3 regions of the Mesobacillus jeotgali genome follow, and region 3 is predicted to be linked to each of the others. Evidence: riboswitches for the same ligand, from Rfam matches in the RefSeq annotation. Region 3 holds a riboswitch; each other region holds the start of a gene.
What was found. A riboswitch is a leader RNA that binds a small molecule or an ion and turns the genes downstream of it on or off. The one in region 3 is predicted to bind S-adenosylmethionine.
Positions count from the first base shown of each region.

Region 1: linked by a shared signal. The riboswitch ahead of FOF60_RS10090 (LLM class flavin-dependent oxidoreductase) and the one ahead of FOF60_RS19715 (methionine ABC transporter ATP-binding protein) in region 3 are both predicted to bind S-adenosylmethionine.
Region 2: linked by a shared signal. The riboswitch ahead of FOF60_RS04855 (sugar ABC transporter substrate-binding protein) and the one ahead of FOF60_RS19715 (methionine ABC transporter ATP-binding protein) in region 3 are both predicted to bind S-adenosylmethionine.

Region 1 is NZ_CP109811.1:2,012,023-2,020,220, reverse strand. Features, by position in the region: gene FOF60_RS10105 (VWA domain-containing protein) at 1-741, shown strand, start outside; gene FOF60_RS10100 (pentapeptide repeat-containing protein) at 1,216-2,019, opposite strand; gene FOF60_RS10095 (ATP-grasp domain-containing protein) at 2,116-3,069, opposite strand; gene FOF60_RS10090 (LLM class flavin-dependent oxidoreductase) at 3,098-4,147, opposite strand; SAM riboswitch class I at 4,290-4,395, opposite strand; gene FOF60_RS10085 (LL-diaminopimelate aminotransferase) at 4,478-5,659, opposite strand; gene clpP (ATP-dependent Clp endopeptidase proteolytic subunit ClpP) at 6,005-6,586, opposite strand; gene FOF60_RS10075 (sigma-70 family RNA polymerase sigma factor) at 6,607-7,272, opposite strand; gene FOF60_RS10070 (DMT family transporter) at 7,864-8,198, opposite strand, start outside.
Region 2 is NZ_CP109811.1:973,189-981,386, forward strand. Features, by position in the region: gene FOF60_RS04850 (dynamin family protein) at 1-1,763, shown strand, start outside; SAM riboswitch class I at 1,912-2,018, shown strand; gene FOF60_RS04855 (sugar ABC transporter substrate-binding protein) at 2,121-3,218, shown strand; partial or broken gene FOF60_RS24545 (ATP-binding cassette domain-containing protein) at 3,466-3,957, shown strand; partial or broken gene FOF60_RS24550 (ATP-binding cassette domain-containing protein) at 4,276-4,950, shown strand; gene FOF60_RS04865 (ABC transporter permease) at 4,952-5,956, shown strand; gene FOF60_RS04870 (hypothetical protein) at 6,193-6,513, shown strand; gene FOF60_RS04875 (formate/nitrite transporter family protein) at 6,522-7,301, opposite strand; gene FOF60_RS04880 (MFS transporter) at 7,444-8,198, opposite strand, start outside.
Region 3 is NZ_CP109811.1:3,842,978-3,851,175, forward strand. Features, by position in the region: gene FOF60_RS19690 (sensor histidine kinase) at 1-677, opposite strand, end outside; gene FOF60_RS19695 (type 2 periplasmic-binding domain-containing protein) at 869-2,524, opposite strand; gene FOF60_RS19700 (carbohydrate ABC transporter permease) at 2,735-3,634, opposite strand; gene FOF60_RS19705 (ABC transporter permease) at 3,647-4,582, opposite strand; gene map (type I methionyl aminopeptidase) at 4,933-5,676, shown strand; SAM riboswitch class I at 5,860-5,963, shown strand; SAM riboswitch class I at 6,056-6,159, shown strand; gene FOF60_RS19715 (methionine ABC transporter ATP-binding protein) at 6,245-7,276, shown strand; gene FOF60_RS19720 (methionine ABC transporter permease) at 7,266-7,916, shown strand; gene FOF60_RS19725 (MetQ/NlpA family ABC transporter substrate-binding protein) at 7,933-8,198, shown strand, end outside.

The DNA of each region.
Region 1 (8,198 bases), 1.8 Mb from region 3:
TCAGGAATTGAAGAAGTATATCCTATGGGCAAATACGAAAAAGAAGTATTCCACGGAGCGGTCGATTCCTTTGATAGCAAAGGCTGGACCCCACTTGCAGGTGCCATCCAAAAGGCCGCAGAGATGAGCAGCAGCTATGATGGCAACACAACAATATATATTGTCAGTGACGGAGCAGAAACCTGTGAGGGTGATCCTGTCGGGGCCAGCAAGGATCTGGTGGCCAAGAATGCTGAAAGTACGGTGAACATCATCGGATTCGATGTAGATGGTGAAACAGAGAATCAGTTAAAGGCAGTTGCTGAAGCCGGAAACGGGGAATACTTCAAAGCTGACAACCCTGAGGAATTGAAAAATACAATCCAGTACGAGTGGCTCCCTTCCACCCTCGACCTGGCATTTGCATTTACGATGGCGCCAGACGGATGGGATATGGTTGCAGAATACAAAGTCGCAGAAAAGTACCCTCTTGAGTTATGGACCGTCGGAAGAAAGGAAGCACACCGAATCATCGACGCAGCCGCTATCATGTCCGAGAATGGCTGGATCAGCGATGAACAATATTCGCAGTTAAGAGATTGGGGCTTTGAACGCAGTGAAGCGATGAAAGAACTCCATTACGCCATGAGCAAAACCAATCGCGAAAAAGCAGACACCGAGAGCAAGGAAATCAGGCAAAGAGTCGACGACTGGGTGGAGAAAATGAAAGAACTGAAAAAAGAGCGCGGCGATACCTGGTAAAACGCCTCGTTTTAATTGTACATTTCAAACAACGGGCCCTCAGTTAGATGGCCCGTTGTTTCGTTCACATATTATCCTTGTTTTGTTCATTTATTTCTCACTTTCTTGCCAGCTTAAATCCTTGTTGTACGCGTATAATTAGCCTGTAATCCTCTTCAAGGAGTTGGCGAAAATGCGAGATAAAACATTGGATTTCATTATAGGCTTCACCCTGTTTTGTATTGAATGGACATTCCTGCTTTTACTAAGCGGTAAGGAAAAAGCTTAAGACCAATATAGGCTTATACTCATAAACTCTTGCCCAGCAAGAGTTTTTACTCTCTTGCCATACCACAAATTTACATAAATTCTAAAAATAAACTAACATTATTTCTTATTTTTCGAAACGTTTGCTCCAAAGCCCACCGCCAGGACACTGAAAATACTTCCAACCAAGATTATAAAAGCAGTCAGTTTTAATTCCTCCTTTTTAACTCACCAATGCTTTGGCCTTTCTAGCGACGAAGGTAGCTTGGTTTCTGCATTTCCTTTTGCTGAGTTAATTTGAGCCTGAGTCAGGAAAAAGCTCCCTTCAAGATTTGCCCCGCTTAAGTCAGCGTCCCTCAAATCTGCACCGATAAAGTCACACACCCTCATGTCAGCTCCCTTAAGATCTGCAGCAATTAACAGTGCGCCGCGTAAATCGGCTCCTTTAAGATTTGCTCCTTTCAATTTCGCGCCAAATAGGTTCTTCCCTCTCTGCTGCTTTCTATTTTTCACTCTCGAACGTACCAAGTCACTTGTTTTTAAGAGCAGCTCGTTGACATCTGCTCGATGTGCAGGAATATCCAAACTAAGAATCTCGTCTGCTTCAAGATTAGTAAGCTGTTCTGTTTTTTCATAAATTGCTAGAAGATGTTCATATAATGGTTTAGCCGCCTCTAATTCCATAGCTTCATCCAAGTAACACAGCATTTCATGGAGCTGCTGCATGATCGGGAAAACATCAAACATCTCCTTCTGCGTTCCTGGCTGAGCTCGCCAGTCCAGCCCCCTATAGGTTACCTGCGAAACCTTTTGTCCGGCACCGAAGCATTCGTAGACAGTACATCCTTTGAAGCCTTCATCCCTCAATTTGTTATGAATCCCGCAGCGGAAATCTTTCAGCAAATTCGTACAAGGCACCCCGCCAGCTTTATCAAAAGCAAAGTCTGCTGATTTTGCATATGGCAAAGCCACGCAGCATAAACCAAAACAACTTTCACAATCGGCACTCAGTTTATTTTTATACACGACTATTCATTTCTCTTAATCTCCCGTAGTATAATTCCATCTTTTGTTAATTATAGATTATCACATTTTACCTCAGAAAAAAAAAGCAGGGGGATTCCCTGCTTATCTTGTCACTGCCCCATACTCCGCAGCCAGCTCTTCTCCTAAAAACTTTGCCAGCTCAAGCATGCCAAATTTCCCTGCCTTTGCTTCTGCATCTGAATTATAATTCGTATTTGTATTGATATCGTAAGTGTATATTTCACCTGCCTCGTTTCTGATGAATTCAATTCCGGCAACATGGATATTATTTTCTTCTAGTACTCTCTGATATTTTTCAATAATGGGATCATTAAAGCCTTCAATCACCTGGAATTTCGGCTTTTCTTCAACCTCTTCACCTACCGGGCAAAACAGGTCTCCAATCTGGCAGGCATCAGCCGGGCACAATTCAAAGCCTTCCGAAGTATCGACTTTCACCGCATAAACAAATTGGCCGCCGACAAACTCGCATCTGGTAATATAGCTCTCCGGGGAATGGATATATTCCTGAATCAGCGTGACACCGTCAACCGGCTCTTCGAAAGAAGCTCCCTCTACATAGGACTTCAATGCTTCAATCGATTGAAAAAGCTGTACCCCAAGTCCCTTTCCTGCCCGATTGTGCTTTGTTATAAATGATTTCCCTTCAAATTCCTTCGCTGCTTCTAATAGCTGTTTACTACCGACAGTCGCAATCGTTCTCGGAGTCCTTACTCCATGCTTGGCCAGCTCAAGATATTGCTTGACCTTGCTTACCTCTAGTTCCAGCGCACGGGATCCGTTGTATACCTTCCTGCCGTGGTTCTCCAGCCATGATAGAACCTGTGCTGTATATTCAGGGGCAAAGCGATGGCCTCTTGTGTGAGAGGAAGCGCTCATCCTGCTATAAAAAATACCTTCTGGCGGTTCCTTCGATAAATCCAGCAGGCCTTCGTCCAAATGCCATTCCTCAAAAGGTATGCCCAGCTCCTCCAGCCGCTTTGTTAAATGGATGGTCCATTCGCTATTTTCATGAATGATGTATACTTTACTCAATTTCTTCCTCTCCTTAGTTTAAGATAGATTATACAATCGCTTGCTTTCTTTTTGCCTCAACGAGCGGCATTACCAGCTTTGCGAAACGTTCCATTTCCTCGAGCTGCGGCGAGAATTGCAGTAATAGTAATCCTAAACCGGCTTCTTCGTACTGTAAAATCCGCTCGGCGATTTGTTCTGGTGTCCCTACTAAATTTGGCCGCAGTCCACGGTTTGATACCGAGTAATCCTGAAGCTGGATTTGCTGTTCAAGCTGGGATTTGCTTGTGAAATCCTTAAAACCCGCATAGGCACTTGATTCTTTAACTGTCGTGATGCGTTCCAATTCTGCAAATGCCTCTTCTTCAGTTTCGCGGCAAATGACATAGGCAGCCATTCCGAACTCCGACAGTTCTGGATTTAACGTAGCCGCTCTGCGATTTTTCATATCGGTTATTTTCTGTTCAATTTCCTCTACTGTTCCGCCATGCATGACATAGGCATCACATTTTTCAACAATGGTCTGTTTCCCCTTTGGACTTTCCCCGCCGGCATACAGAATCGGATTTGGACGCTGTACTGGTTTCGGAAACAGCTTCGTATTCTTGAGCTGATAAAACTTCCCTTCATAAGAGAAGCTATCTTCACTCCAAAGTCCCTTGAGTACATCAATGAACTCCGTAGTCCGCTCATATCTTTCATCATGTTCGGTAAAAATCCCGCCGTACTGACGCGCTTCTTCCTCCCACCACGCAGATACAACATTAAGGGTAAATCGCCCGTTGCTGATTTGGTCTATGTTTGCCGCCATCTTTGCTGTGACTGCAGGATTGTGGAAACCTGGCCTAACAGCAGACATGATCTCGATTTTTTCAGTAACAGAAGCCAAAGTGGCAGCTGTTGTCCAGGCTTCTAGGGAGTCATGCTCGGGGCCTTTGATATCATTAAGATACAATTCTGCGATTAAAGTAGTTGAGTAGCCCCACTCTTCTGCTGACTGAATCACCTGCTTTGCATAATCAAAGGTAGGCGGCATGTTTTCATCCTCAACATTCCTTAACCATCCGCCAAATATCGGCAGCCAAAATCCATACTTCATCACAATCTCTCCTCTGCTCATTTAAACTCAACTTAACCAACCCGATAAGTTGGTTTTATTAGAAAAACACTAGAGACTTATAAATAAGCCTCCTAAACACAAAAAGCTCCCTTCTTGAAGAAGAGAGCCATATAATACTCTCTTCTCATCTTTCAGACAAAATTGTCCGCAGGAATTGGCACAGTATTCTTTCAGAACCTGTTGCCGAGGTTTCGCAGGGCCTTTCCCTCCACCTCTCTTGATAAGAAGACATCATGTATTAAATTTTAGTTTAATAAAGTGATAATATTCTAAATTCAAACAAAAGTCAATTCGTTTATCGAAATATTTTTATATTTCAACCGGAAACCCTGAGAGAAATTTATTTACCCGCTGTGATGCCTCTATTAGTCTTTCTGGAGGCTGAACCATAGCGATTCTGACGTACCCTTCGCCTTGTTTGCCAAAAGCATCACCAGGAACGACGGCAATCCCTTCTTCATCAATTAGCTTGAAGGCAAAATCGCGGGATTTCCAGCCTGCAGGAATTTTAGCCCACACAAACATCGTTGCCGGAGAATTAGCCACTTCCCATCCGCTGTCCCGAAATCCAGATACCAAAGCATCCCGCCGCGCTTCATACTGCTTTAACTGATCTTTCAGGAAAGAATAATCAGAAGTAAGTGCTGCAATCGCTGCTTTTTGGATTGGGTAAAAGATGCCGTAATCGATATGTGATTTAAAGGAAGCAAGAATATTGATAACCTGTGAGTTTCCAGCAACGTAGCCTATGCGGCAGCCTGCCATATTGAAAGTTTTAGAGAGTGAATTGAACTCTACACCAACTTCCTTTGCACCAGGTACGGATAAGAAACTGATTTGCGGGTTCTTATCATAAACCAATTCAGAATAGGCGAAATCATGTACGACCAGGATATTATGTACTTTGGCAAATTCGATTACCTGTTCAAAAAAACTGGTGTCAGCAAGTGCAGTGACAGGATTACCCGGATAGCTTAAGATCATCATCTTTGTTTTTTGTAAAATTTCCAGAGGAATCTCATTAAGTTGAGGCAGGAATTTATTTTCCTCCAGCAAAGGCATAGGATAAATCGTTCCGCCTGCGATGGTAACGCTCGCTTCATAGATTGGATACCCTGGATCAGGAACAAGTACATAATCACCAGGATCAATAATTGCAGTTGCAAGATGTGCAAGCCCATCCTGCGAGCCCATCAGCTGCAGGACTTCGCTTTCTGCTTCCAGTTCAACCGAATAACGCTGATGGTAAAAATATTTTACCGCCTCGTTAAATTCACTAATTCCCTTAAGTGTATATCCATACTTCCCCGGATCCACCGAATGCTTAGCAAGTTCCTCCATGACAAAAGCAGGCGGTCCAAAATCCGGACTCCCAATACTCAGGTCAATCACATCTTTTCCATTCATCAAGGCCGCCTGCTTACGGTCAACCACTTCCTGAAAAATACTGGATGTCATTTTTCTAATCTTTTCTGATCCGTAGATTTTCATGGACATTCCCCTTTACTGTTCATTCATTCATGATGTTTTCGTTGAGGTTGATTCATCTGAATTTTTAAAATATAAATTCGATTATAGCAGTTTCGTTTGATCAGTTCTAGAAAAAAATAAAAATGAGCACGTATGCCCACTTACCAGTATTTGATTATGCTTTCTTTTGCGGATAATACCAGTTAGCGAAGATTTTATACCAGTTTAATCATTTTTAATACCAGTTGAAAGCCTTTTAATATCAGTTAACAACGATTTAATACCAGTTGGGAATTTTGGGTATCCGGATATGTTAGAACCGCAATAAACAGGCAAACAAAAAGAGCTGCCCAGGGCAGCTCTCTACTAAGTTCGTGTGATTATTTTGTCGATGATTCCATATCCAAGCGCCTCCTCGGCACTCATGAAATAATCCCGGTCAGTATCCTTTGCGATTTTTTCCACTGGCTGCCCTGTTCTCTCGGATATAATCTGATTCACATGATCTCGCAGCTTCAGAATTCGTTTGGCTGAAATTTCGATCTCCGTTGCCTGGCCCCTTGCACCGCCCAGCGGCTGATGAATCATGATTTCGCTGTTAGGCAATGCAAATCGTTTTCCTTTTGTTCCCGCAAGCAGCAGCATGGCTCCAAACGATGCGGCCATTCCGATACAGATTGTGCTGATATCCGGCTTGATGTATTCCATCGTATCAAAAATAGCGAATCCCGCTGTGGTTGAACCTCCAGGACTATTAATATAGATGGAGATATCCTTTTCAGGATTATCTGCTTCAAGAAACAGAAGCTGAGCAATAACGCTGTTTGCCACCTGGTCATTGATTTCATCTCCAAGCATGATGATCCTGTCTTTTAACAGCCTTGAATAAATATCGTATGAACGCTCCCCGCGGTTGGATTGTTCTATGACATAAGGAATTGTACTCACTTTGTTCCTCCCTTTCCTGCTTACGCAGCCATTTTGAAAGTAGAGAGAGGTGAACGGGAGTGCAGAGACATTTCCGGTGAACACGGAGCAAGCGCTGGGATTTGCTGGATATTTTCAAGCAAAACAGTCGGATCTTCAGACTGAAGAGATTCGCATAGCAGGTCTGACAGCAGCTTTGCTTCCTCGTCGTCCAGTTCCTGATCCACTTCACACAGGCAAGTATTATCACGTTCAACCCTCTTTCTTGCCCGGTGGAGTGCAGCTTTAACAGCCATGTCTGTTGTCCCCATCAGCTCAGCAATTTCCCGTGATTGAAAACGAAATGCTTCCTTCAGGATAAAAATCACTGCCTGCTTCGGCGTCAATTTGGACATGACCATCTCGACTGTATCCATTACATTGCCTTGAGTGAAAGATTCGAGATCCTCCGGGATACCCGTTATCTCGCGGCTGTGCTTCCTGACCGTATCAACCCAATGGTTATAAGCTATTTTTTTCAACAATGCAGAGCTGATCTGGGATGCCTCATAATGGCGAATCGCCTTAAGCGACACTTCTTGCACGAGGTCATCACCATCCCAGCTGTTCTGCGTTAGAAACCGACAGTATCTCTTTAGGCTATGATAATGGTCCATTACCCCGGTATCCTCTGCTGTTTTCAATTTCCTGAGCTTGTCGATCGACATCCTGTTCACTCCTTTGAACCTCTCTGCCCCTTAAACGGCTGGAGGGAGAGAAAAGATACGGCCTTCAAAATAATTTTATTCTTTCTTCAGTATATGCTGGGAAAGGAATTTTTCAGCTTTTACAGTCTGTTTCTTTTTTCTTAACAACAACAGTAGTAAAGGTAATAAAACTATTGGTATTAAAGCCAGCAAATATAAACTGGACATTGGTGCTTTTTCCGGAAAACGATCAGGATAACTTCCACACAGGTCTAAATGGATTCATCCTTTTTTCGTCTGAGATCAGAAAAAAACATCACACTTATTCCTAGTGCAAACGGAGTTAGCACAGAGAAGGCTAAACCATATAGAATTTCACCTTCCATAAATAACGATATAGAGGAAGCAAGACAAATAAAAAAAGAAAAAAGGAAAAATATCCCGCCAAATAAGCTTTTTATCTTTTCGTAAAGTGTATACATATTAATCAATTCTCCTGAAGTTATGGAATAAATACGCATTAGTTTTTTATATTCTTATCATTAAAGGTAAGTAATCTTTTCGAGGAGATTACTGAAATGGATATTTTTTTAAGCCCAGGCAGCGATTTTCCTAGCTATTTAATGGTTTTGCCATTTTTTCTATGTCACCCTCAAGATTCGCTGTCCCCTTTTTAAACGTCCAGTTCACCAGGAAAATTCCTATGAAAATCAGCGCTCCGCCTGCATACACATACCACTCCACGACCTCATCGAGCAGAACCCAACCGGTAAGTACACCGAAAAAAGGTGCAAGGAACAGGAAGGCGCTTGTCTTGCCTGGATCTCCTTGATTAATCAGGTAAAACCAAATGGCAAACTGGACGATTGAGGCCATAATTGCCAGCCATAAAATAACTGTTATTGAAACGGGGTTTATCATCAACTTTGGGGATTCCAATGTAAGCC
Region 2 (8,198 bases), 2.0 Mb from region 3:
TTGTGCTGAATTCACGCGAGTACCATGATGGCTACGAGGATAGCATGCAGCTATTCGAAACAATCATCAAATGGGCAGAGGATCATGAGATAGAGGTAGGCAACAGGATCAAGTGGCTGGTCCAAGAGCTGAAGGAATCCAATGTCCATAATCTACTGATCGCCGGTTTGTCTGGCAATGGAAAGTCTTCCTTTGTCAATACCATTATAGGGGAAGAACTGATTACATCTCCTACTGCGGCGGTCATCCGGTTCACGAACGAAGAAAATCCGGAAATCCAGGAAATCACCGATACGGCCGTCCGCCAAATCATGGATATTGAGGACTTCAAGGAAAGTGCAGGAATTCGCCGACAGAACCATAAAAATGAAACGATCATAGATTTCAGAGCTGAGTTCGCGTTCCTGCGCGACCATGAACTGGCACTGATTGATACTCCTGGAGTCAATCGCAATAACTATGACAATCACCCGTTGTACAATTACCTGAGGTTTGCAGATAGCTTGCTTTTCGTGCTCAACGCAAATGATCCTTTTACGGAAAAAGAAAGAGAAATCCTCTCGAAGATTTCAGAGTACTTCCCGCAGCTTCCAATACACTTCCTGTTGAATAAAATAGATTCAATCTACAGTCAGCAGGAGGCAGTAGAAGTTTTTGACCAAACATGGGCTGAAATCAGCCAATACTATCCTGACGCAAAAATGTTTGCTTTCTCGGCTAATTATGACAAAGGAAAGCAGCTGAGAGACTTCTCTGAATTTATTAAAACGAACAACAGGTCTGTCGACATCGAGCAGGAGCGCACAGCAAAACTGCAATTCTTTGTCAGAAGGGCCATCACGTATCTGCTTGATAAACGGATTGAAATTGAGAATAACCATATGGAAACAATCAACTGGAACGAAGAAATGGTAAGTAAGCTGAACGGTGCCATCAATCAGCTGGGAGACATTGAAGAAGAGAAATCGAAGTCCATTCAGAAGTCATATCGTAAAATCAAGGATGAAACCCGTGCGGAAATCATTGAAAGAATCCCGGAAATCCTGCGCAGTTGTTCTGAATTGGTGACGGAGGACAGCGATTTCGGAAAAATCCATGCTGAAATGGATGAAGCAATGAACAAGAAGATTAGGGAATACCTTGATGAAACTGTTTTGCCGAAATTCCATGAAGATTTGCAGGGCTGGATTCAACATTCCAAGGATGAATTCGATCATAGCCAAAACTACTTGAATGAAATGGCCGAGGGCTTTAACTCGATGTATGGAGAGGAACGGATCAGTCTGGATTGTGATTTCAGGGTGCTTGATGACTGGCGCCGCGATGCAAGCCGGATGACGAACGGTGTACACTATGAAAATGTCAACATCATGAACCGCCCGACACCGCAGCAGTTCTTCCTGAAAAGCGCAGGTAAGCTGCTTGGCGTGCTGCCGCAAAACAATGCGATGCTTTATAACCGATACAAAACCTATCTGGAGTCGGAAGACTATTATGATATCGGCGTAACCATCGCGAAAAGATTCCTGCAGCAATTCGAGATTTTTGAGAAGTCGATTGAACGAGATGTGAACCTGTTCTTCAAAAATCCATTCATTGTACTGGAAGAAGCAGTAGAAGAAGCCAAATCGGAAATCGATTATGGTAAGACCGAACTTGAAAAAATGAGAATCAACCCAGAACTGTACCGCGACCCATTGACACTGTACGAAGTAAAGCTCCGACAGTTTGAATGGATGACAGCTGCAGGAAGAGGGGAATAGAAAAAGGAAGATTCCGATTTGGAGTCTTCCTTTTTGTTTGGTACGGAAAAAAGAATATAATTAAATTTTCATAATAATATTGACAATATGAGTATAGGAGTTTAAAGTAAAATTTATCGATTTGCAACATTAACTCAATAAAGAAATTCTCTTATCAAGAGTGGCAGAGGGACTGGCCCTGTGACGCCCAGCAACCGTTCCAATGGAATTGGTGCTAAATCCTGCAAAACAATTTTTTGTTTTGAAAGATAAGAGAGGAATCCGACTTTGCATTTTATTGCGTTTGAAACCTCTCTTTTCTGGAGAGGTTTTTTTATTTGTTTTAGTTACGCAGATCAATCAAAGGGGGAGAATCAAATGAAAAAAGGAATTAAAAAAGTATTTTTAGGTGCAGTTGCTTCTGCACTGCTGCTGACAGGATGCGGCGGCGGAGAGACGAAAACGGCCAGCGGTCCTGTGGAAGGCGTTCCGGAGCGATTTGCAAAAGGTGAGGAAGTCAAAATCAAAGTCATCCGCAAGATTGGCGGAGATGACCATACAGCGCAATTTTTAGCCGGAGCGAAAGCAGAAGGAGAAGCGCTCGGCTTTAAGGTAGACGTCTTCACGGCAAATGGTGATACAGCCAAATTCCATGACGCAATCAATCAGGGGCTGCAGCAGGATTATGATGGATTCATCATTTCCCATGGAGATGATGCAGCAACTGTAGATGATGTGAAAAAATTAGTTGAAAAAGGCAAAAGCGTCATAACTTTCGATTCAAATCCGGATCTGGCGCAGGTAGAGGGAGTCACGCTCACATCCCAGGATGATGAGGCTCTCGCAACGCAGGTACTAGACCAGCTTGTGAAGGACCAACATGGAGAAGCGAATATCGTTTACCTCTGGGTTGATGGCTTCCCGCCAATGGTCAGAAGAAATAAAGTTTACCAGGAAACTCTGAAGGCAAACCCGGGAATCAAAGAGGTTGAGAGATTCGGAGTGGCCGCTGCCGATACAAGTGTCCAGACGCAGAATGCTGTGGCCGCGATGCTCAACAAGCATCCAAAAGGGGAAATTAACGCGATTTTCGCAACGTGGGACGCGTTTGCAATCGGAGCTGCTCGTGCCATTAAGGAAGCTGGCCGCGAGGAAATCAAGATTTACGGAATTGATGTTTCCAATGCTGATCTTCAGGAAATCCAGGGAGAAGGCAGCCCATGGAAATATACTGCCGCTGTTGATCCAAAGCTGATAGGAGAAGTGAATATGAGATTGCTGGCGAAAAAGCTTGCCGGCGAGGAAACACCAGCAACCTATGATCTAGAAGCATCACTGATTTCCCAGGAAGAGCTGCAGCAGTCAAAAAATCCAGTAAACATGGTCAATCTGGCTGAAATCATCGAAGGCTGGGGCGAATCAGACGCATTTCTGGAAGATTGGATGCAGAAATTGAAGGATCACTATAAGAAATAACAATAATAATGATTGGTTGATAAGTTTTATAGCGAAAAAATAATTTTTATAGCGACTTTTTCAGTTATATAGCGATTTTCTTGATTTTATAGCGATTTTTCCGATTTTATAGCGAAAATCTCATTTTTATAGCGAACTGGAAATTCCACGCGATTTTTTCCAGTTCAGCGAACAAAGCAGGCACTCTCAAAAAAAGAGTGTCTGTTTTCCAGATTGATAGGGAGGAGGAACCCGGATGAAACTTCAAATGAACAACATCAGTATTGATTTTCCGGGGGTGCGTGCGCTGAACGAAGTTAATTTCAGTACAGAAACGGGCAGCATCCATGCGTTGATCGGCGCAAATGGCGCGGGTAAATCGACATTAATGAAGGTGCTTTCCGGTGCCCACGATCATTACACAGGGGAAATCCTGCTCGATGGAGAGAGTGTGGAAATCAGGACACCGAGTGACGCGCAGAAATTCGGGATCCAGACGGTCTATCAGGAGGTTGATACAGCCATCATCCCATCGCTGACTGTTGGGGAAAACATCATGCTTAACCACACAGTACAGGCAATGGAAAACAAGCACTGGGTGAATTGGAAGCAGCTTTTCAAACAGGCAGAGGATATTTTATCAGGAATGAACCTTCAGATTCCTGTAAAAAATCTTGCCGGGGAGCTTACGCTTGCAGAGAAGCAGCTGGTCCTGATTGCCCGGGCGATTTCAAGTGATTGCTCCTTTTTGATCCTTGATGAACCAACGGCTCCGCTCAGCCATACCGAAACGTCTGAACTGTTCCGAATCACGAGAGATCTAGCTAAAAGGAATGTGGGCATCATTTTCATCTCCCATCGAATGCCCGAGATTTTCGAGTTGTGTGATGAGCTGACCATCATGCGAAATGGTGAGCTGGTTATTAAAAAAGGTATTCCTGAAGTCGACACCCACCAGGTGATTGAATACATGCTTGGCCGCAAGCTGGAAGACCAATTCCCGGCAAAGGTCAGCACGTTTGGAGATACTCTGCTGGAAGTCGAAGGTTTAACAGATGGGGACAAGGTGAAAAATACTTCCCTCCATGTAAAAGCAGGGGAGATTGTTGGACTTGCCGGCCTGGTCGGCGCTGGAAAGACAGAGCTGTGCAAAGCATTGTTTGGCGCGACACCGATAAAGAGCGGAACTGTAAAGCTAAAAGGAAAAATCCTTAAGCTGGCGAGTCCTCACGCTGCTGTAAAAAGCGGGTTGGCCCTGGTCCCTGAAGAGAGGCGCAAGGAAGGCGTGCTTGTCGCAGAATCCGTTGCCTCCAACCTGACAGCGGTCAACTTGAAAAAGTTCTCCCGAATTTTTAGTTTTATCGATCGGCGGGCTGAAAAGAAAACGGCACAGGAGTACATTAAGGCTCTAGGCATCAAAACGGCATCGGAAAATGCCAAAGTTGAAAATCTCTCAGGCGGGAACCAGCAGAAGGTAGCGATTGGCAGGTGGCTGATTGCCGATGCGGACGTGTATATCTTTGATGAGCCAACCAAGGGCGTCGATGTAGGTGCGAAGCGGGATATTTTTGAGTTGATTGCCCAGCTCGCAGCACAAGGGAAGGGTATCATTTATGCATCCTCCGAGCTGTCAGAAATCGTCGGCATCACGAATCGGGTTTACGTGCTCTATGATGGTGAACCAGTCAAGGAGCTAGAAACGGCCGCAGCAACAGAAGAGGAACTTTTATTTTATTCAACAGGAGGAAGATAGGATGGAAGCGAAACTCCCATTGCAGCAAGAACCAACGCCGAAAAAGACATTCGAACTGTTCCAGTTCCTATATAAATATGGGACGATTTTGACAATCTTTGTCCTCGTCGCAGTCTTTGCGGCAGTCAATCCTTCTTTTATCAACGGCGATAATGTCATTAATATCCTGCGTTCGATTTCCATCGTGACCATTATTGCGATCGGCATCACCATCTCCCTGACAGTCGATGGCTTTGATTTATCAGTCGGCTCGGTCGCATCTTTATCGAATGCCATCGTCATCTCGATGTTTGTCTGGTTTTCACAGAACACTCTAATTGCCGTATTATCAGCGATCGCGGCGGCCTTAATTGTTGGGGCACTCAATTCATTGATGATCGTTAAGCTGAAGATTCCGGATATGCTGATGACACTGGCTATGATGTTCATCATCCAGGGAACGGCGCTGACTTATACGAAGGGCGCGACGGTTTCGGAGAATATGATTCTGCCTGATGGAAGTTTTTCAACAGGAACGATCAGCCCGTTTTTTGCTAAAATAGGGCAGGTTCCGTGGATCATTCTGATTATGGCGATCGCCGTCATTATTGTCCATATATTCCTGACGTACACAAAGCATGGCCGCTATATGTATGTGATTGGCGGCAATAAAGAGGCAGCCAGGCTTTCAGGCATCCCGGTCAATCGCTATAAAACTGCTGCCTACCTGCTATCCGCTTTATTTGCGGCAATTGGCGGGATTGTTTTAGCTTCCCGAGTCATGACGGCTGAGATCAATGCTGGTTCACCTTATTTAATGGATTCAGTAGCCGCTGCTTTCATTGGCTTTTCCGTTCTGGGAGCTGGCAAGCCGAACGCATTCGGAACTTTTGTCGGCGCCGTGCTGATCGGCATTTTGCAAAACGGCCTCGTCATGATGTCGGTCCCATACTATGCGATGGATATCGTGAAAGGGACTGTGTTGGCATTTGCGCTGGGAATTACCTATTACAAGCAAAAACATTAGTCGCAGTTGCTTCAATATTAAAATTGAAAAATACGTCCAACAGGGTATAGAAATCTCTATATCCTGTTTTTGTAGAGGAATATTGTTTTCAATAAAGAACTATAAAGGTACATGGTTTTAAGGAGGGATCCGAAATTTACGGAAAGATCTTTATATACATATCAGAATGGATTTTATTAGTAATTGTCGTTTTTTATTTTCTTATCTTTCAACTGTTTTTTCTAGGGAACATCGCGGTGATAGATAAAGTAGAAGATGCTGTGCTTTTTCCTTACAGTTATTCGTTTGTAGTTTTGGCCGTATGTATATTTTTCTATTTTTACATAAAGCATCTCCAGGGGAGCCGTTGGTATCGTAAGGTCAAGGAGATCATCTGGGGGTTGTTCTTCGGGACCGCTTCAGTCAACAGCCTGTTTTGGTTTTCAATGAATGGAGCAGTGTATTCAAAAGAGTTGTTGAGTAATCAAATACTGCTTGCCGCCATCTTTCTGGGATCCACCTTGCTGGCCGTTCAAATTGCGATCAAATACAAAAAGGAAGGCTCAGGTACAAACTGAGCCTTTTATCATTCGGCAAAATATGGCCTGTTCGCATAATAATACATCCAGCCCATCATGATGCCTCCGCCTATAAGATTGCCGATCGTCACAGGAATCAAATTATGAATAACGCCTGAAAAAGTAACAGATTGAGGGTCGTCCAGGACCATGCTGATGGCAAAGGTACACATATTGGCGATACTGTGTTCATAACCTGAAATGAAAAAGCAGTAGACGAAAAACACCATTGCGAACATTTTTGCTCCGTCACCCTTCATCGACATTGGCAGGAAGAATGCCAGGCAGACGAGCCAGTTACAGAGAATTCCTCGAAAAAAAAGCTCTGTAGTCGGTGCAAGTGTCTTTTTTTCAGCAACACTCAACAGGAAGCCGTTTACGGAATGGTCATCAAACAATCCTGTTGTATAAATTAAAAAAGCGAAAGCAGCAGCCCCTAGGATATTTCCTACATAGCTGTAAACCCACATTCTGACGACCTGAAGCCAGGACATTTTTTTCCTCAGGGCCGTAAAAGTGTAGTAAAAAGTATTGCCCGTGAATAAATCACCACCGCCGTAGGCAATCAGGATAATGGCGGCACCAAAGGTGATTGCCGCAATTGGATAGGCAAAGGGGGAATGCTCGACATAAAAAGGATTCCCCGTCTTGAATGCGACAATTACCCCGAAGCCTATGAACATTGAAGCAAGTGCAGCTCTTGCAAGATAACGTACTTTACTTTGCTTAAAGATCTTCTGTTTTTTTAAGGCTAGTTTTTCAACTTCCTCCAATGCTTGTACTTCCAATTCGAAATCACCACAACTGTCATTAAGATGAACAATATTCTTTCCCAAACCTTCCAGCCATATGTAATGGTTCTCCAGACTAATCGTGTGAAACGGGATAGACGAAAAAAGACTGGATCCGCGATCCAGTCTTTTTTGCCTGTTAAAATGTATCTCTGACGAACTGAGGATTGCGCTGCATCGAGGCAAACAGGACAATGCCGCTTACGAGCAGAAGTCCGCTTGTCAGGACGAATACCGAGGTAAAGCCGAAGTAACCCGCAAGGAAACCGCCGAGCACTGGCCCGATAATGTTTCCGAAGAAACGGAGACTTGTGTTGTAGCCAAGTACCTCGCCCTGCATGGCCACCGGTGCTTCCTGTCTGATATAGGCAACCCTGACCGGGATAATGCCGCCGATGGTGATTCCAAGCAGGAACCGAATCAGGACGAGCTGCCAGATGTTACCGACAAAACCGCCCGGCAGATAAATGATCGCTGATAAAAACAGGAGCACGACAAGTATTTTGATATAGCCAACCCGGTCGGCAATTTGGCCCCATTTTCTTGCCATTAACAAATTGCCAAGCCCTGCTGCCGAAAAGGCGATTCCAGAAAAGAATGCCAGGTTTTCCGGGCCATGCAGCTCTCCCACATATAGTGAAAGGATTGGCTGGATACTGAAATGGGCAATCTGCACAAGCATCGACATGAGCAGCACATTCACCATGATTGGGTTTTTGAAGATATGCTGAAGAACTTCTTTGCGGCTGTAATTTGTTTTGGTTCCTTTATTGATATCGACTCTGTACTCCATGACCAAGAATACGAGCAGACCAGAAAGGACGATGAAGACAGAGGTTGATTGGAAGGTTGCTCCGTAGCCGTAGGAGTCAGCAAGAACCCCGCCAAGCATTG
Region 3 (8,198 bases):
GGGTCCTGCACCGTTCCGAACATCTTGGGGAAAAAGTTTTTAAGGAACATATTGATTTCGATGATGCCTAAATGTTCATCCTTCGGGTAATCCAATTCCCGCAGCAATGAGATTTTCGCTGTGTTTTGCGATGGCAGTCTTTCAAGGACATCTTCTGTCTGCTGGTCGAACCACCAAACCTCCATCCCATTCCTGTTGATGACCTCTTCTCTCCATGGCTTATCCATGATTCGATCTTCTTTAAAGAGAATCGGCCACATTTCGGTTATATATGGATTGGTGGTATACAGGCGGATATTTTCAATCGCTGGGTTATTAGCCTGCAGCCTGGTAACATTCGAAAGCTCATTCATTCTGAAATCAATCAACTGATCAATATTTGCTTCGTTCCTGCTTTTCACAAAATCAATGAATTCTATGTCCGAAACGACCATTTGAGCCGTTCGTCTCATTGATTCAATATTGTTTTTTATATGGATTTTCTCGATTTCAAGAGCATTTTCACTTTTAATCCTGATTTCATTGATCGCTCTGTCATACACGTTACTGGAATAAATAGAGATGAAAATAATAATAGGAATAATGATAATAATGATATATAAGGCAATCAGCTTTTGCTGCAGGGAAAGTCGATTTAACCATGATGCAGCTTTGTTAATTGTTTTTTGAAAATTCATATTTTCACATCCATTTTTTCCGCATAAAAAAATTATAAATTATATTCAATATTAATATTGTGGTAAAGTGTTTCAATTTAATGAAATTATGTTGTAATCCATCGCAGTTTTTCTAACCTATATGCAAAAAGAGGAATAGACTGCCCCCTCAAGAAATTTAATTCTAGAAGGAACAGTCTTTCCATAGTTATTTATTTTGCTGCATCAAGTTTCTCTTTGTTCTTTTCATAGATTTCCTGCTGGTACTTTTCCACTTTTTCATAGCCGAAAGAGTCACGCTTCTTGAGGAAGCCTTCAAAGATTTTATCGAACTCTTTATCTGATTTAGCTAAAAGGAGCTTAGGAAGAGTTTTGCCCCATTCCTGTGCGATCTTGCTTGCTGCTACACCTTCAGCTGAAGTTCCAGTTGGGCTGATGCCATCAAATTCTGCATAGCTGACTGTTTTGCCTTTTGTCCAGTCTTCCATTTGCTTGAATGGTTCAGAAGCAGGAGGTGCCCACGCAAGGCTCATGTTTGTATCCATCAGCATCCAATATTTGAATGATGCGCCATACTGCTGGTCAAATGCTGCGCGGTCTTTGTTCAATAGATCAAGTACTTCTGGCTTGAATTCAGGCTTACCGTTAACCATATCATACGTTTCGCCTTCTTTACCCATGTAAAGATCCATTTGTCCTTCTTCACTGATCATGTAAGTCAGGAACTGGATCGCTCTTTCTTTATCTTTTACATCCTTAGAAATCAAAGTAACTGTCCAGCCTGAGATGCTGTCACCTGCTAATGCTGGTCCATCTCCATTTGAGTTAGCTGGTCCGTCTACTGCGATATAAACTGAGTTAGGATCTTTTGCATACAATGCGTGCTGTTGTGCTGCAAGGTCACTGCGCTGGTAAAGCATTGCGAAGTAACGGCCTTGTGAGATTTTCTCTTCCATTTGCGGACGCTTATCGATAAAGATATCCTTTGCAAGAAGTCCTTTGTCATTTGCTTCTCTGAAAGTCTTTAACCATGCAAGATACTCAGGATCCTGGCTGCGGTCATAAACCTTTCCGTCTTTTTCCATAGGAATGTTCAGGAAGTTTTGCAGATAGCCTTCAAGAGAAGTATTACCTACATCAGTAAACTCATTCAAACCAAATGGAATCAATGGTGCACCATTCACTTCAGGGAATTCCTTCTTAGCAGCTTCAAGTGCCTTCAAGAATCCTTCTGGAGTGCTCATATCAGGGCTGCCAATTGCTTCATACATATCTTTTCTAACAAGGAAAGTCTGGTTAGAAGGCTTAAGGTCTTTATATTTGTCAAAATCCTTTGGTGAAGAAGAAGCGTTCGGGTAGCCATATGTGTTGCCATCTTCTTGCTTATACCACTCGATTTTTGCTCCATCTGCTACTTTATAAAAATATGGATCATATTGATCTGCAAGTTCATTTAATGGAAGGACAAGCTCGCCTTCGATCATCTTCTTAACAGCATCTTCCCACCAGCCAATCGTGATGAAATCAGGAAGTTTTCCAGATGCGATCATTGTGTTCATTTTTTCTGCTTCGTTACCAGCAGGTGAGATAAAGTTGACTGAAACACCAGTTTTATCTGTTACATACTTGGAAACAGCATCGTCGCCCCATTTATGTGCGAACCAGGAAAAGTTAACGTACCAATCAAACGTAATAGGTTCTTTATTGGATTGCCAGCCGGGTGCATCAGCCGTTGCCTTTGGTTTGTCCGCGTCCTTTTCATCGGAAGCGTTTTCATTTGTCTTACTAGAACAGCCTGAAAATAGTGCTAAAACCAATGACAGAACAAGCAATAGTGAAAAGCCTTTGGAAAAGAATTTTCTCCTCATTTTTTGACCCTCTCTCTTTTGTGTTATTTTGGGCCACATTACTAAATGTACACTGCTTTGAAAAAGCGGGAAAGGCTTTTTTCCTAAGTACCAGCCTTTCCCAAGGTCAGAAGGGGGTATCCTTCATGTATAAAGCAGGACATATCAATAATGAAGCCAGGATTATTTAAATTTCTTCTATGAAGAAAAATTTAAATCGAAGTTAGTAGATCAACCTTTTACAGATCCAATCAGCATTCCTTTTACAAAGTACTTTTGCAGGAATGGATAGACTAACATGATTGGAAGTGTAGTAACAACCATCGTTGCCAATTTGATAGACTGAGATGTTACCGTCTTCGTGGCAATCGACCCTGCTGCATTCGTCATCATCTGGTTTGAGCTTGACTCAGCAACTACTTTGTATAAATAAGTCTGGATCGGCTGCAGGTCTGGATTATTCACAAAGATGACTCCGGCAAAGTAGTCGTTCCACTGGTATACTCCCTGGAACAATGCAATGGTAGCAATAACCGGCATTGAAAGCGGGATGATTACTTTGATAAAAATCATAAAGTCATTTGCGCCGTCCATTTTTGCTGCTTCCTCCAGAGACGTTGGCAGCTCCCTGAAGAATGATACAAAAATGATTAAGTGGAAGAAGTTAAACATTGTTGGAATGATATATACAAGGAAGTTATCAAACAATCCTAGATCCCTGATCAACAGGAAGTAAGGAATCAATCCGCCGCTAAAAAACATTGTGATGACACCGACCAGCATGTAGAAGTTCCTGCCGTAAAGGTCACGTCTTGAAATTGCATAAGCAACCATTGCGGTAAAGAATACATGGGTGATCGTCCCGATAACCGTTTTGGCAATTGTCACGCCAAATGATGTGACAATACCCTGGGTTTCAAAAACAGCCTTGTAGTTTTCCAAAGTAAATTCTCGCGGCCACCAGTAAATCCCGCCTCTCATGGCGTCCACACCATCATTCAATGAATTGACGAGTACATACCAGATTGGGTAGAGCGTAATGGCACAGATAAAGAGCATGATCAGAATGTTAATGTTGTCAAAGATGTATTCGCTTGTTGTTCGCCGGTTCCGTTTAAAAAGCTTAAACACAACCTCACCCCCTTAGAATAAAGATGTTCCATTCAGTTTCTTCACAATCTTGTTAGCAGACAGGAGCAGGATAAAGGCAATGATTGCTTTTAATAAACCGACTGCTGTTGCGTAAGAGTAGCGGGCATTCTGAAGTCCCATTTGATAAACGTAAATGTCAATTACATTACTTGCGCTTTCATTCAATGAGTTACGCAAAATCAAGATTTGGTCGAAGTTTGAATTCAAGACACCGCTTACAGCAAGGATGAAAAGAATGGTGATTGTCGGGCGAATCGATGGCAATGTAACATGCCACATCTTTTGGAAACGATTTGCTCCGTCAATTGTTGATGACTCGTACAGTTCTGGTGATACACCAGCAATTGCTGCAAGATAAATGATTGCTGACCAACCAAGTTCTTTCCATATATCCGATAGAATGACGATCGCCCAGAAGTTATCAGGTGAAGCAAGGAAATTCGTACGTTCGCTGATCAACCCTAAACCAAGCAGGATATCATTTAAGACACCGATATCTGCCAGCCATGTTGTCAAAATCCCTCCAAGTACAACCCATGAAATGAAGTGTGGCAAGTAAGAGATCGTTTGAACCGCTTTCTTTAGCTTCATTGATGTAAGTTCATTAAGCAAAAGAGCAAAAATGATTGGAAGCGGGAACCCGATAATTAGTTTGATCAAGCTGATTCCCAGTGTATTTTTCAGGACAATCCAGAAGTTCTCATCCTGCAGGAATTCCTTGAACTGCATCAATCCTACCCATGGTGCTTCTGAGATCGTTTTGATAATGCTGTATTCCTTGAAAGCGATGATCAACCCATACATCGGGATATAGTTGAAGATGAACATCCACACTACTCCGAGAAGCGCCATCGTTTGCAAATACTTTTGAGAAATGATTGTCTTTTTGATTTTTTTGTATTTTTCCTTTTTTGTAGGCTCTACCATTATGGTGTCACTGACTTGTTGTTCGACTGGCTGTTGAATCTTGACTTCCATTTCTTCACCACCTTAGTTGCTTTGTCTTTCTTGTACCTTAATCATAAAAAAAAGGGCTTACATTTATAAGCCATGGAATTTTGCTTATGGTACCAATTTTTTAGTTTTAGGTTTATTGAGTAAAATATTGATACCATCGTGTTGGTATCGTTTACAAAAAGGGCAGGATTATGACAATGCGGCCATATAACGGATCCTGCATATATGCTCCTCAAACCTAAAGGATGGATTTTCATAACTAAAAAGGATAATCTAATCGTAGAGTTTTTTAAATCGAAGCTAATGGAAAGGAATATATTATGATTGCGAAAACAGAGGAAGATTTTAACGGCTTGAAAGAAATTGGCAGGATTGTCGGCTTGATACGTGATGAATTGGTCCAAAAGACCATACCTGGAATTACCACCAAGGAACTTGATGAAATCGCGGGTGCCATGTTTGAGCAGCATGGTGCGATTTCTGCGCCAAAGGGTGAGTACAATTTTCCAGGGTACACATGCATCAGTGTGAATGAAGAAGTAGCCCATGGAATTCCGGGAAGCCGCGTCATCCAAGAAGGCGATATTGTGAATATCGACGTTTCCGGATCGAAAAATGGATATTTCGCTGATACCGGCATCTCATTTGTCGTTGGCAAAGGGGATCCAATTTTAACGAAGATATGCGAAACAGCCGTCGAGGCGTTTGAAGCAGGTCTGAAAAAGGCGAAACCCGGATCGAAGAAAAGCGGACTAGGTAAAGCAGTTATCGCAACTGCGAGAAAGAACGGCCTGACAGTCATCAAGAATTTGACCGGACACGGGATTGGACGAACAATCCATGAGGCACCCGATCATATCTACAACTATCATGAGCCATGGGATGACGAGCTTTTAAAGGATGGAATGGTCATCGCTTTTGAGCCATTCATCTCAACTCGTGAGGAAGAAGTCTTCCAAAATGAAAACGATGAATGGACATATGTAACAGAAAACAGCTTTGTCGCTCAATGTGAGCATACAATCATCCTTACGAAGAATGGGCCGATTGTCATTACTCGATAGAGCTTTTTTCTCGATTGAAACCCTTGCTGCTGCAGGGGTTTCTCTTTTTTTGCCTGACCCCCCTGGCAGTTCATACTATATTCCTATTTTTCGTATTGCTAAAAAAAATCCAACAAAATGATTGACACTTTTTCTATGACACAGTAAAGTAATAAACAAGATTTACAACTCAATATTCGTTACTTCTTATCAAGAGAGGTTGAGGGACTGGCCCTATGACACCTCGGCAGCGGACTCCTTTGGAGGACTGTGCCAAATCCAGCAAGCATGAGCTTGACAGATAAGAAGAGGCCGACTTTTCATTTGATGTCCTCTTCTTTCTGAAGGGGACTTTTTGTTTTTTACAAATATCCCCACTTTAAAATTTCATATCGATACTTTCTTATCAAGAGAGGCGGAGGGACTGGCCCTATGAAGCCTCGGCAGCGGACTCACATTGAGGACTGTGCCAAATCCAGCAAGCATGAGCTTGGGAGATAAGAAGAGATATTGTCCAGCATTCGTTGCGGCATGCCCTCTTCCTGTTTCCGGGAAGAGTTTTTTTTATGCCCTAAAAAGGAGGAAAACAATGATTACGTTTGAGAAAGTGGAAAAAGTTTATGAAAGCCGCGGAAACAAGGTAGCGGCACTGAATGGAATTGATTTGGAAATCAAAGAAGGAGAAATATTCGGAGTCATTGGTTTCAGCGGTGCAGGAAAAAGTTCATTGATCCGCTGCGTAAACCTACTGGAACGGCCAACATCAGGCAGGGTGATTGTGGATGGCTGCGATATGACTTCCCTTTCAGTAAAAGAAGTCAGGGAGATAAAAAAGAATATCGGCATGGTATTCCAGCATTTCAATCTTTTAAACTCGAAAACTGTTTTTGATAATGTTGCGATGCCGCTCATTCTCGCAAAACTTCCAAAAGACAAAATAAAAGAAAGGGTGTATCAGCTCCTCGACTTTGTCGGCCTGGCTGATAAAGCAGACAATTATCCAGACCAGCTTTCAGGCGGCCAGAAGCAGCGTATCGGAATAGCCCGGGCACTGGCAACTCAGCCGAAAATCCTGCTCTGTGACGAAGCGACTTCTGCCCTTGACCCGCAGACAACCAGTTCCATCCTGCAGCTTTTGAAAAAAATCAACAAGGAGTACAACATTACGATTTTAATCATTACCCATGAAATGTCCGTCATCAGGGAAATTTGCGACAGAGTTGCTGTCATCGAGGATGGCAGAATCATCGAAGAAGACACTGTCTTCAGTGTTTTTTCAGCTCCTAAAACAGAAACAGCAAGAAATTTCATCAGCACCATCATGAATGACAGTATTCCTGATTCCGTGTACAGGATTATTGAAGGAAATTCAGGGCTGCATAAGGTATTCCGGATCAACTTTGTCGGTGAGTCAGCCGGTCAGCCGCTTCTTTCTCAGCTTTCTAAGAAATTCGATATCAATGTCAATGTTCTCTTCGGCAATATCACAGAGCTTCAGGGCATTCCATTCGGTAACCTGATTGTCGAGTTCCAGGGCAGTGATAAAGAAATTTTGAGGGCTCTTAATTTTATCGATCAACAAAAAGTAAGCATAAAGGAAGTGACAGCAAATGCTAGTTAATTCAGAGCAAATCATCCAAGCCTTAATTGAAACACTGCAAATGGTTGCATTCTCTCTCCTGTTTTCGGCAGTTCTGGGGGTGCCACTGGGAATTGCGCTTGTGGTCACACGGAAAGGCCATTTACTAGAAAACGCACCTATTTTCAATGTACTCAACAGCGTCATCAACGTCTTCCGCTCTGTGCCATTCATCATCCTGCTGGTTGCCATCATCCCGCTGACCCGGTTGATTGTTGGCACGTCGATTGGTACAGCCGCAGCTGTCGTCCCGCTCGTCTTCTATGCAGGTCCGTATATTGCCAGATTGGTAGAGAATTCCCTGCTCGAAGTGGATCCTGGCGTGATTGAGGCAGCCGAATCAATGGGAGCCACGCCCTGGCAGATTGTTTTCAAATTCATTCTTCCCGAAGCGATGAGCTCGCTGATCCTCGCATTTACGATTGCGACTGTTGGATTGATCGGTGCATCAGCAATGGCCGGGGCAATCGGCGGCGGCGGACTGGGCGACCTGGCGATTACATATGGCTACCAGCGATTTGATACCCAGACGATGTTCATCACAGTCGGCATCTTGATTGTAATGGTTCAGGGGCTTCAATCCCTTGGAAATATATCAGCTAAAAAAATCAGAAGAAGATAACCAGGAGGAAACCAAAATGAAAAAACTTTTATTAGCTTTGATTGTACTTAGTCTAGCAGTAATCAGCAGCGCATGCTCCAGCTCTTCATCATCAGCGAAAGGCGGAGAAACCGTCAAAGTGAAACTTGGAGTCAGCGGCACCGATCACCGAGTATGGGATTTTGTCGCCAAAAAGGCAGAAAAAGAAGGAATTGAAGTCGAAATCGTCACTTTCTCTGATTATGTCCAGCCAAACCTGGCCCTTGCAGAAGGTGAATTGGATGCAAACTCATTCCAGACCGT